DNA from 2 places in the Streptomyces sp. NPDC004629 genome. Region 2 is predicted to be linked to the other one. Evidence: riboswitches for the same ligand, from Rfam matches in the RefSeq annotation. Region 2 holds a riboswitch; the other holds the start of a gene.
What was found. A riboswitch is a leader RNA that binds a small molecule or an ion and turns the genes downstream of it on or off. The one in region 2 is predicted to bind thiamine pyrophosphate.
Positions count from the first base shown of each region.

Region 1: linked by a shared signal. The riboswitch ahead of thiO (glycine oxidase ThiO) and the one ahead of thiC (phosphomethylpyrimidine synthase ThiC) in region 2 are both predicted to bind thiamine pyrophosphate.

Region 1 covers NZ_JBIALO010000041.1:58,804-62,158, reverse strand. Annotated here, with positions in the region: gene thiO (glycine oxidase ThiO) at 1-1,071, opposite strand, end outside; TPP riboswitch at 1,069-1,180, opposite strand; gene ACFYTE_RS37990 (hypothetical protein) at 1,234-1,629, shown strand; gene ACFYTE_RS37985 (NAD(P)/FAD-dependent oxidoreductase) at 1,662-2,891, shown strand; gene ACFYTE_RS37980 (Rv2175c family DNA-binding protein) at 2,959-3,324, shown strand.
Region 2 covers NZ_JBIALO010000003.1:180,894-184,248, reverse strand. Annotated here, with positions in the region: gene thiC (phosphomethylpyrimidine synthase ThiC) at 1-1,816, opposite strand, end outside; TPP riboswitch at 1,809-1,986, opposite strand; gene ACFYTE_RS06115 (YibE/F family protein) at 2,067-3,355, shown strand, end outside.

The sequences.
Region 1 (3,355 bases), on a different contig from region 2:
CGCCATGACGTCCCCGGTGACCGGGGTGAGCAGCACGCCGTTGCGATAGTGCCCGGTGGCCACGAGCAGCCCGTCGAGCGCGGTCGGGCCGAGCAGCGGCGCGTTGTCCGGGGACCCGGGCCGCAGCCCGGCCCGGGTCTCGGTCAGCGGCAGCTCGGTGATCCCCGGTATCAGCTCGTGCGCGTCCCGCAGCAGCTCGTACACGCCGCCCGCGGTCACCGTGGTGTCCCAGCCCAGCTCCTCGCTGGTCGCCCCGACGACCAGCTCGCTGTTCTCCCGCGGCACCAGGTACACCTGGCTGCCGCGCACCACGGCCCGCACGGTGCGGCTCAGGAACGGCGCGTACCGCTTCGGCACGGTCAGCCGCAGCACCTGCCCCTTCACCGGCCGCACCGGCGGCAGCACGTCCTGCGGCAGGCCCGGCAGCCGTCCGCTCAGGCTGCCGGCCGCGAGCACCACCCGGTCCGCGCCCAGCTCCGTGCCGTCCGCGGTGGTCACCCCGACGGCCCGGGCCCGGCGCACCGTGCAGCGCTCCGCCCACGCGCGGTGCAGGACCACGCCCGCCCGTTCGCACGCCGTGAGCAGCGCGGCGGCCAGCCGGCGCGGGTCGATCTGGTGGTCGGCGTCCACCCGCAGCCCGCCCCGCACGCCGGGCGCGAGCATCGGTTCCAGGCGGCGGCACTCCCGGCCGGACAGCCACTCGGACTCCAGCCCGGAGCGCTGCTGCAACGCGTGCAGGTCGCGCAGGTGCGCCCGGTCGTCGGCGTCCAGCGCGACGGCGAGCGTTCCGCACCGGCGGTAGCCGAGGTCGAGGCCGGTCAGTTCGGTCAGCTCGGCCGTGAAGTCCGGGTAGCGGCGGGCCGAGGCCAGGTTCAGGCCGAGCAGTGTCTGCTCGCCGTGGTGCAGTTCGGTGACCGCGGCCAGCATCCCGGCCGCGACCTGTGCGGCACCGCCGCCCGGCTCGGGGTCCACGACGGCGGTGGCGAACCCGCGCTGCGCGGCCCGCCAGGCCGTGACCAGGCCGATGATTCCGCCCCCGATGACGAGAACGTCCGACGTACGTGACGACATGGGCGTCCAGCCCCTCCCTTCGCCGGCATGACCCGGATCAGGTTCGTACGGTCGGAGGCCGCCAGCCTCCCTCTCAGCCCGGTGCGTCCGGGCTCCCGCGAGTGCTTGTACGGTGGCCACCCTAGCCCGCCGCCGCCCGCCTCAGTAAGGGAGCCTCCGTTCATGGCCCGCTCGCTCGACGGTCTCGTCCTCGCCCCCGTCACGGACCAGGCCCCAGGTCAGGTGGGTACCAGCACCCGGTTCACGTACCACGAGAAAAACGGCGAGATCTGGGCCGAGTACGCCGGCGGCGACATCGTGCGCGGGTATCTCGTCGGCATCCGCCGCGGCGATCGGCTGGACTTCCGGTACGTCCAGCTCAAGCATGATGGCGGCACGTCCTCCGGGCACTGCGTGTCGACCGTCGGCGAGCTGCCCGACGGCCGGGTGCGGCTCACGGAGACGTGGGAGTGGGAATCGCAGGCGGGCAGCGGGACGAGCGTGGTCGAACAGGTCGCGCGGACCCCGGCGTGCACCGGTGATCCCGTTGTGCAACAGGTCACCCAGCACGCCCCCTGACTGGCAAATCGTCAGTTGACTATGGTGATCACGTGAGCGAGCAGACGCAGCAACCCAGCCCGGCACCGGGGCGGCGCGTGGTCGTCGTCGGCGCGGGCATGGCCGGGGTGCAGACCGCGGTCGCCCTGCGCGAACAGGGCCACCGGGGCACGATCACCCTGGTCGGCGCCGAACCCCACCAGCCCTACGACCGGCCGCCGCTGTCCAAGGCCGTGCTGCTCGGCAGGGCCGAGGGCTCCGCCTTCGAGGTCGACTTCGCGGCGCTCGGCATCGATCTCGAACTGGGCCGCGAGGCACTTGGTGTACGCCCCGGCGAGCACGAGCTGGACACCGCGGCCGGACCCGTGCCGTACGACGTCCTGGTCCTCGCCACCGGCGCCGAACCGATTCGGCTGCCCGGCGCCGAGGGCGTCCCCGGTGTGCATCTGCTGCGCACCCTGGACGACGCCCAGCGGCTGCGGCCCGTGCTCGCCCGGCAGCACGACATCGTGGTCGTCGGCGCGGGCTGGATCGGCGCCGAGTTCGCCACGGCGGCCCGCGAGGCGGGCTGCGCGGTCACGGTGGTCGAGGCCGCCGACCGCCCGCTCGCGGGCGCGCTCCCGGCCGAGGTCGCGGCGCCGATGACCGCCTGGTACGCGGACAGCGGCACCGAACTGCGCACCAACGCGCGCGTGGCGAGCGTCGAGCCCGGCGCGGTGCTGCTCGCCGACGGCTCGCGGCTGCCCGCGGGCGCCGTGGTCGTCGGCATCGGCGCGCGCCCCGCCACCGGCTGGCTGGCCGGCTCCGGCATCGAACTGGGCGCCGCCCGTGAGGTCGTGGCCGATGCCTACCTGCGCGCCTCCGTGCCGGATGTGTACGCGGTCGGCGACTGCGCATCCTTCCCCTCGGCCCGCTATGGCGAGCGGCTGCTCGTGCACCACTGGGACAACGCCCTCCAGGGGCCGCGCACGGTCGCCGCGAACATCATCGGCGAGGCCCCGGCGGTCTACGACCCGGTGCCGTACTTCTGGTCCGAGCAGTTCGGCCGCTTCGTGCAGTACGTCGGCCACCACCCTGCGGCCGACACGCTGCTGTGGCGCGGGGACCCCACGGGGCCCGCCTGGACCGTCTGCTGGCTGCGCGCGGACCGGCTGGTCGCTCTGCTGGCCGTGGGCCGTCCGCGTGACCTGGCGCAGGGACGGCGGCTGATCGAGGCGGGCGCGCCGATGGCTCCGGAGCTGCTCGCGGACCCCGCGCGGCCCCTCAAGGAGGCCACCGCGTGACGCACGGACACCCCAGGTCGGACGGGCCCGGCTTCCGACTGTCAGTCCGGGATGGCACGCTGGTTCCGTGACCGAGATTGACGCAAAGATCGATGCTCTCGTCCCCGCCTGGCTCACTCTGCCCGACATCGCCGAACAACTCGGCGTCGAGGTGACACGTGTGCGGCAGTTGGTCAAGGAGGGCCAGCTCATCGCCGTACGCCGTGGCGAGAACCGCGCGCTGCACGTTCCCGCCGCCTTCATCGACGGGGACAAGGTCGTCAAGGGCCTGTCCGGGACCCTGACGTTGCTGCGGGACGACGGCTTCACGGTCGAAGAGATGCTGGAGTGGCTGTTCACCCCCGACCCGTCCCTGCCCGGCACCCCGGCGCAGGCCCTCAGCGAGAACCGTGGCACGGAGGTGAAGCGCCGGGCCCAAGCGCTCGCCGTCTGACCCGACGCCCCCCTGCGGGGCTTCGGCCGAG
Region 2 (3,355 bases):
ACACCCGGTTTCCGCCGGCCGCGAACTCCTTCGACTTCTGGAGCATTCCCTCGGCGATGTCCTCCGGGAAGGCCCCGTCGGCCGCGTCGCCGCCGAACCGCTCCGTGATGCTGTGGCTGATCTTCATCGAGCAGAACTTCGGTCCGCACATGGAGCAGAAGTGGGCCGTCTTGGCGGGTTCGGCCGGAAGCGTCTCGTCATGGAACTCCCGTGCCGTGTCCGGGTCCAGGGCGAGGTTGAACTGGTCTTCCCACCGGAACTCGAAGCGGGCGTCGGACAGCGCGTCGTCCCACTCCTGCGCACCCGGGTGCCCCTTGGCGAGGTCGGCCGCATGGGCGGCGATCTTGTAGGTGATGACGCCGGTCTTGACGTCGTCCCGGTTGGGCAGACCCAAGTGCTCCTTGGGCGTGACGTAGCAGAGCATGGCCGTGCCCCACCAGGCGATCATCGCGGCGCCGATGCCGGAGGTGATGTGGTCGTAGGCCGGAGCGACGTCCGTCGTCAGCGGGCCGAGCGTATAGAACGGAGCTTCATCGCAGATCTCCTGCTGAAGGTCGATGTTCTCCTTGATCTTGTGCATCGGGACGTGTCCCGGGCCCTCGATCATCGTCTGTACATGGAAACGCCCCGCGATCCGGTTGAGTTCCCCGAGCGTGCGCAGTTCCGCGAACTGCGCCTCGTCGTTGGCGTCCGCGATCGAACCGGGACGCAGGCCGTCGCCGAGCGAGTACGTGACGTCGTAGGCGGCGAGGATCTCGCACAGTTCCTCGAAGTTCTCGTACAGGAACGACTCCTTGTGGTGCGCCAGGCACCAGGCGGCCATGATCGATCCGCCGCGCGAGACGATGCCGGTCTTGCGGTTCGCGGTCAGTGGCACGAACGGCAGCCGAACCCCGGCGTGGACCGTCATGTAGTCCACGCCCTGCTCGGCCTGCTCGATGACCGTGTCCTTGTAGATCTCCCAGCTCAGTTCCTCGGCCCTGCCGTCGACCTTCTCCAGTGCCTGGTACAGCGGCACCGTGCCGATGGGCACGGGGGAGTTGCGCAGCACCCACTCGCGGGTGGTGTGGATATTGCGACCGGTGGACAGGTCCATGACCGTATCGGCGCCCCAGCGGGTCGCCCAGGTCATCTTCTCGACCTCCTCCTCGATGGAGGACGTCACCGCCGAGTTGCCGATGTTGGCATTGACCTTCACCAGGAACTGCTTGCCGATGATCATCGGCTCGATCTCCGGGTGGTTGACATTGGCGGGCAGCACGGCCCGTCCAGCGGCGATCTCCTCGCGGACCACCTCGGGAGAAACGTTCTCCCGGACCGCCACGAACTCCATTTCCGCAGTGATCTCGCCCCGCCGCGCATAGGCGAGTTGGGTGACCGCCCCGCCGTCACGGCTCCGACGCGGTTGGCGCGGGCGGCCGGGGAAAACCGCGTCCAGGTTGCGCAGACCGCCGCGCGGCGCGGTGTGCTTGATCCCGTCGTCCTCGGGGCGGACGGGGCGGCCCGCGTACTCCTCCGTGTCACCACGGGCGATGATCCAGTTCTCGCGCAGCGGCAGCAGGCCCCTGCGGACGTCGGTCTCGACGAGCGGATCGGTGTACGGGCCCGAGGTGTCGTAGAGCGTCACCGACTCCCCGTTGGTCAGGTGCACCTGACGGACCGGCACCCGCAGATCGGGGCGCGAGCCCGCGACATACCCCTTGTGCCAGCCGATGGACCGTCCCGCCCCCGCGTCATCGGCGCCATCGGGCCCGTTGACGGATCCGTTCACCGCGTGCTGTGCGGAGGCAGGCGTGCGTATGTCCTTGTTGGTCATGAGACCTACTCCCTACGCCGGCATTACCCGGTAACAGGTTCGGCGGTCGACGCAGCGGTGTCCGTCCATCGGTGCTTCCTGTGAAACATCACTCGTTCCACGTGAAACATCGCGAAGACGGAGGTCAGCGCCCTCTCAGCCCGGTGCTCCGAGCTCCCGCGTGTGCAAAGGTGCCTCCACGCTAGCGTCAATTCGGGCGCGGTGAACAGAGGGCCCCTGTCGTTCTTGCGATGATCGGTCGGTGACCACGATGCAGCAGTCCCCCCACCCCCCGTCCGGGCCACAGCGCAGGCAGGGCTCCGCACAGGGCGGCGGACACGGCCACGAGGGCCACGATTCCGGTGACGGCCACGGGCACGGCCATGGCCACGCGCACAGTCATGGTCATGGCCCCGCGGCGCCCGTCTCCAAGCATCTGCGCAAGGTCATCGCGGCCGTCCTCATCCCGTTCGCCGCGGCGGTCGTCGTCGGGCTCATGGTGCTCTGGCCCGGTGGCGCACCGTCGCACGAGCGCACCGGGGTCGGCTTCGACCGGCAGACGCAGCAGGCCACGGTCACCCAGGTCGTCGCGGTGAGCTGCAAGTCGGTGAACGCCTCGGGGGACACCCCGACCGGTGACACGTCCACCGCCGAGGGCAGCTCCGCACAGCAGCAGGCAACCGGCACCTGCAAAAAGGCCACGATCCGGGTCGACACCGGCAAGGACAAGGGCCGTACGTTCACGGAGATCGTCCAGCCGGACCAGTCACGGCAGTTGCACCAGGGGGAGAAGGTCGTCGTCGCGTACGAGCCGTCGGCACCGAAGGACCTGCAGTACTCGGTCACCGACGTGAACCGGAAGTTCCCCCTGGTGCTGCTCGCCGGCATCTTCGCGCTCGTCGTCGTGGTGGTGGGCCGGCTGCGTGGCGTGATGGCGCTGGTCTCCCTGGCCATCAGCTTCCTGGTGCTGACCCTCTTCATCCTGCCCGCCATTCTCCAGGGCTCGAACCCGCTGGTCGTGGCGGTGGTCGGATCGAGCGCCATCATGCTGATCGCCCTGTACACCTGTCATGGGCTGTCGGCCCGGACCTCGGTGGCGGTGCTCGGCACGCTGGTCTCGCTCCTGCTGATCGGCGTCCTCGGCTCGGGGTTCATCGGCTGGGCGGCGCTGACGGGCAACACGGACGACAACACCGGCCTCATCCACGGGCTGTATCCGGCGATCGACATGAGCGGTCTGCTCCTGGCCGGCGTCATCATCGGTTCGCTGGGCGTCCTGGACGATGTGACGGTGACCCAGACGTCGGCCGTCTGGGAGTTGCACGAGGCCAATCCCTCGATGGGCTGGCGCGGGCTGTACCGGGCGGGCATCCGCATCGGCCGCGACCACATCGCATCCGTCGTCAACACGCTCGTCCTCGCCTATGCCGGTGCCGCGTTGCCGTTGCTGCTGCTCTTCTCGATCGCGCAGAGCAGTGTCGGCACGGTCGCCAACAGCGAACTGGTGGCGGAGGAGATCGTCCGCACCCTGGTGGGCTCCATCGGCCTCGTCGCCTCGGT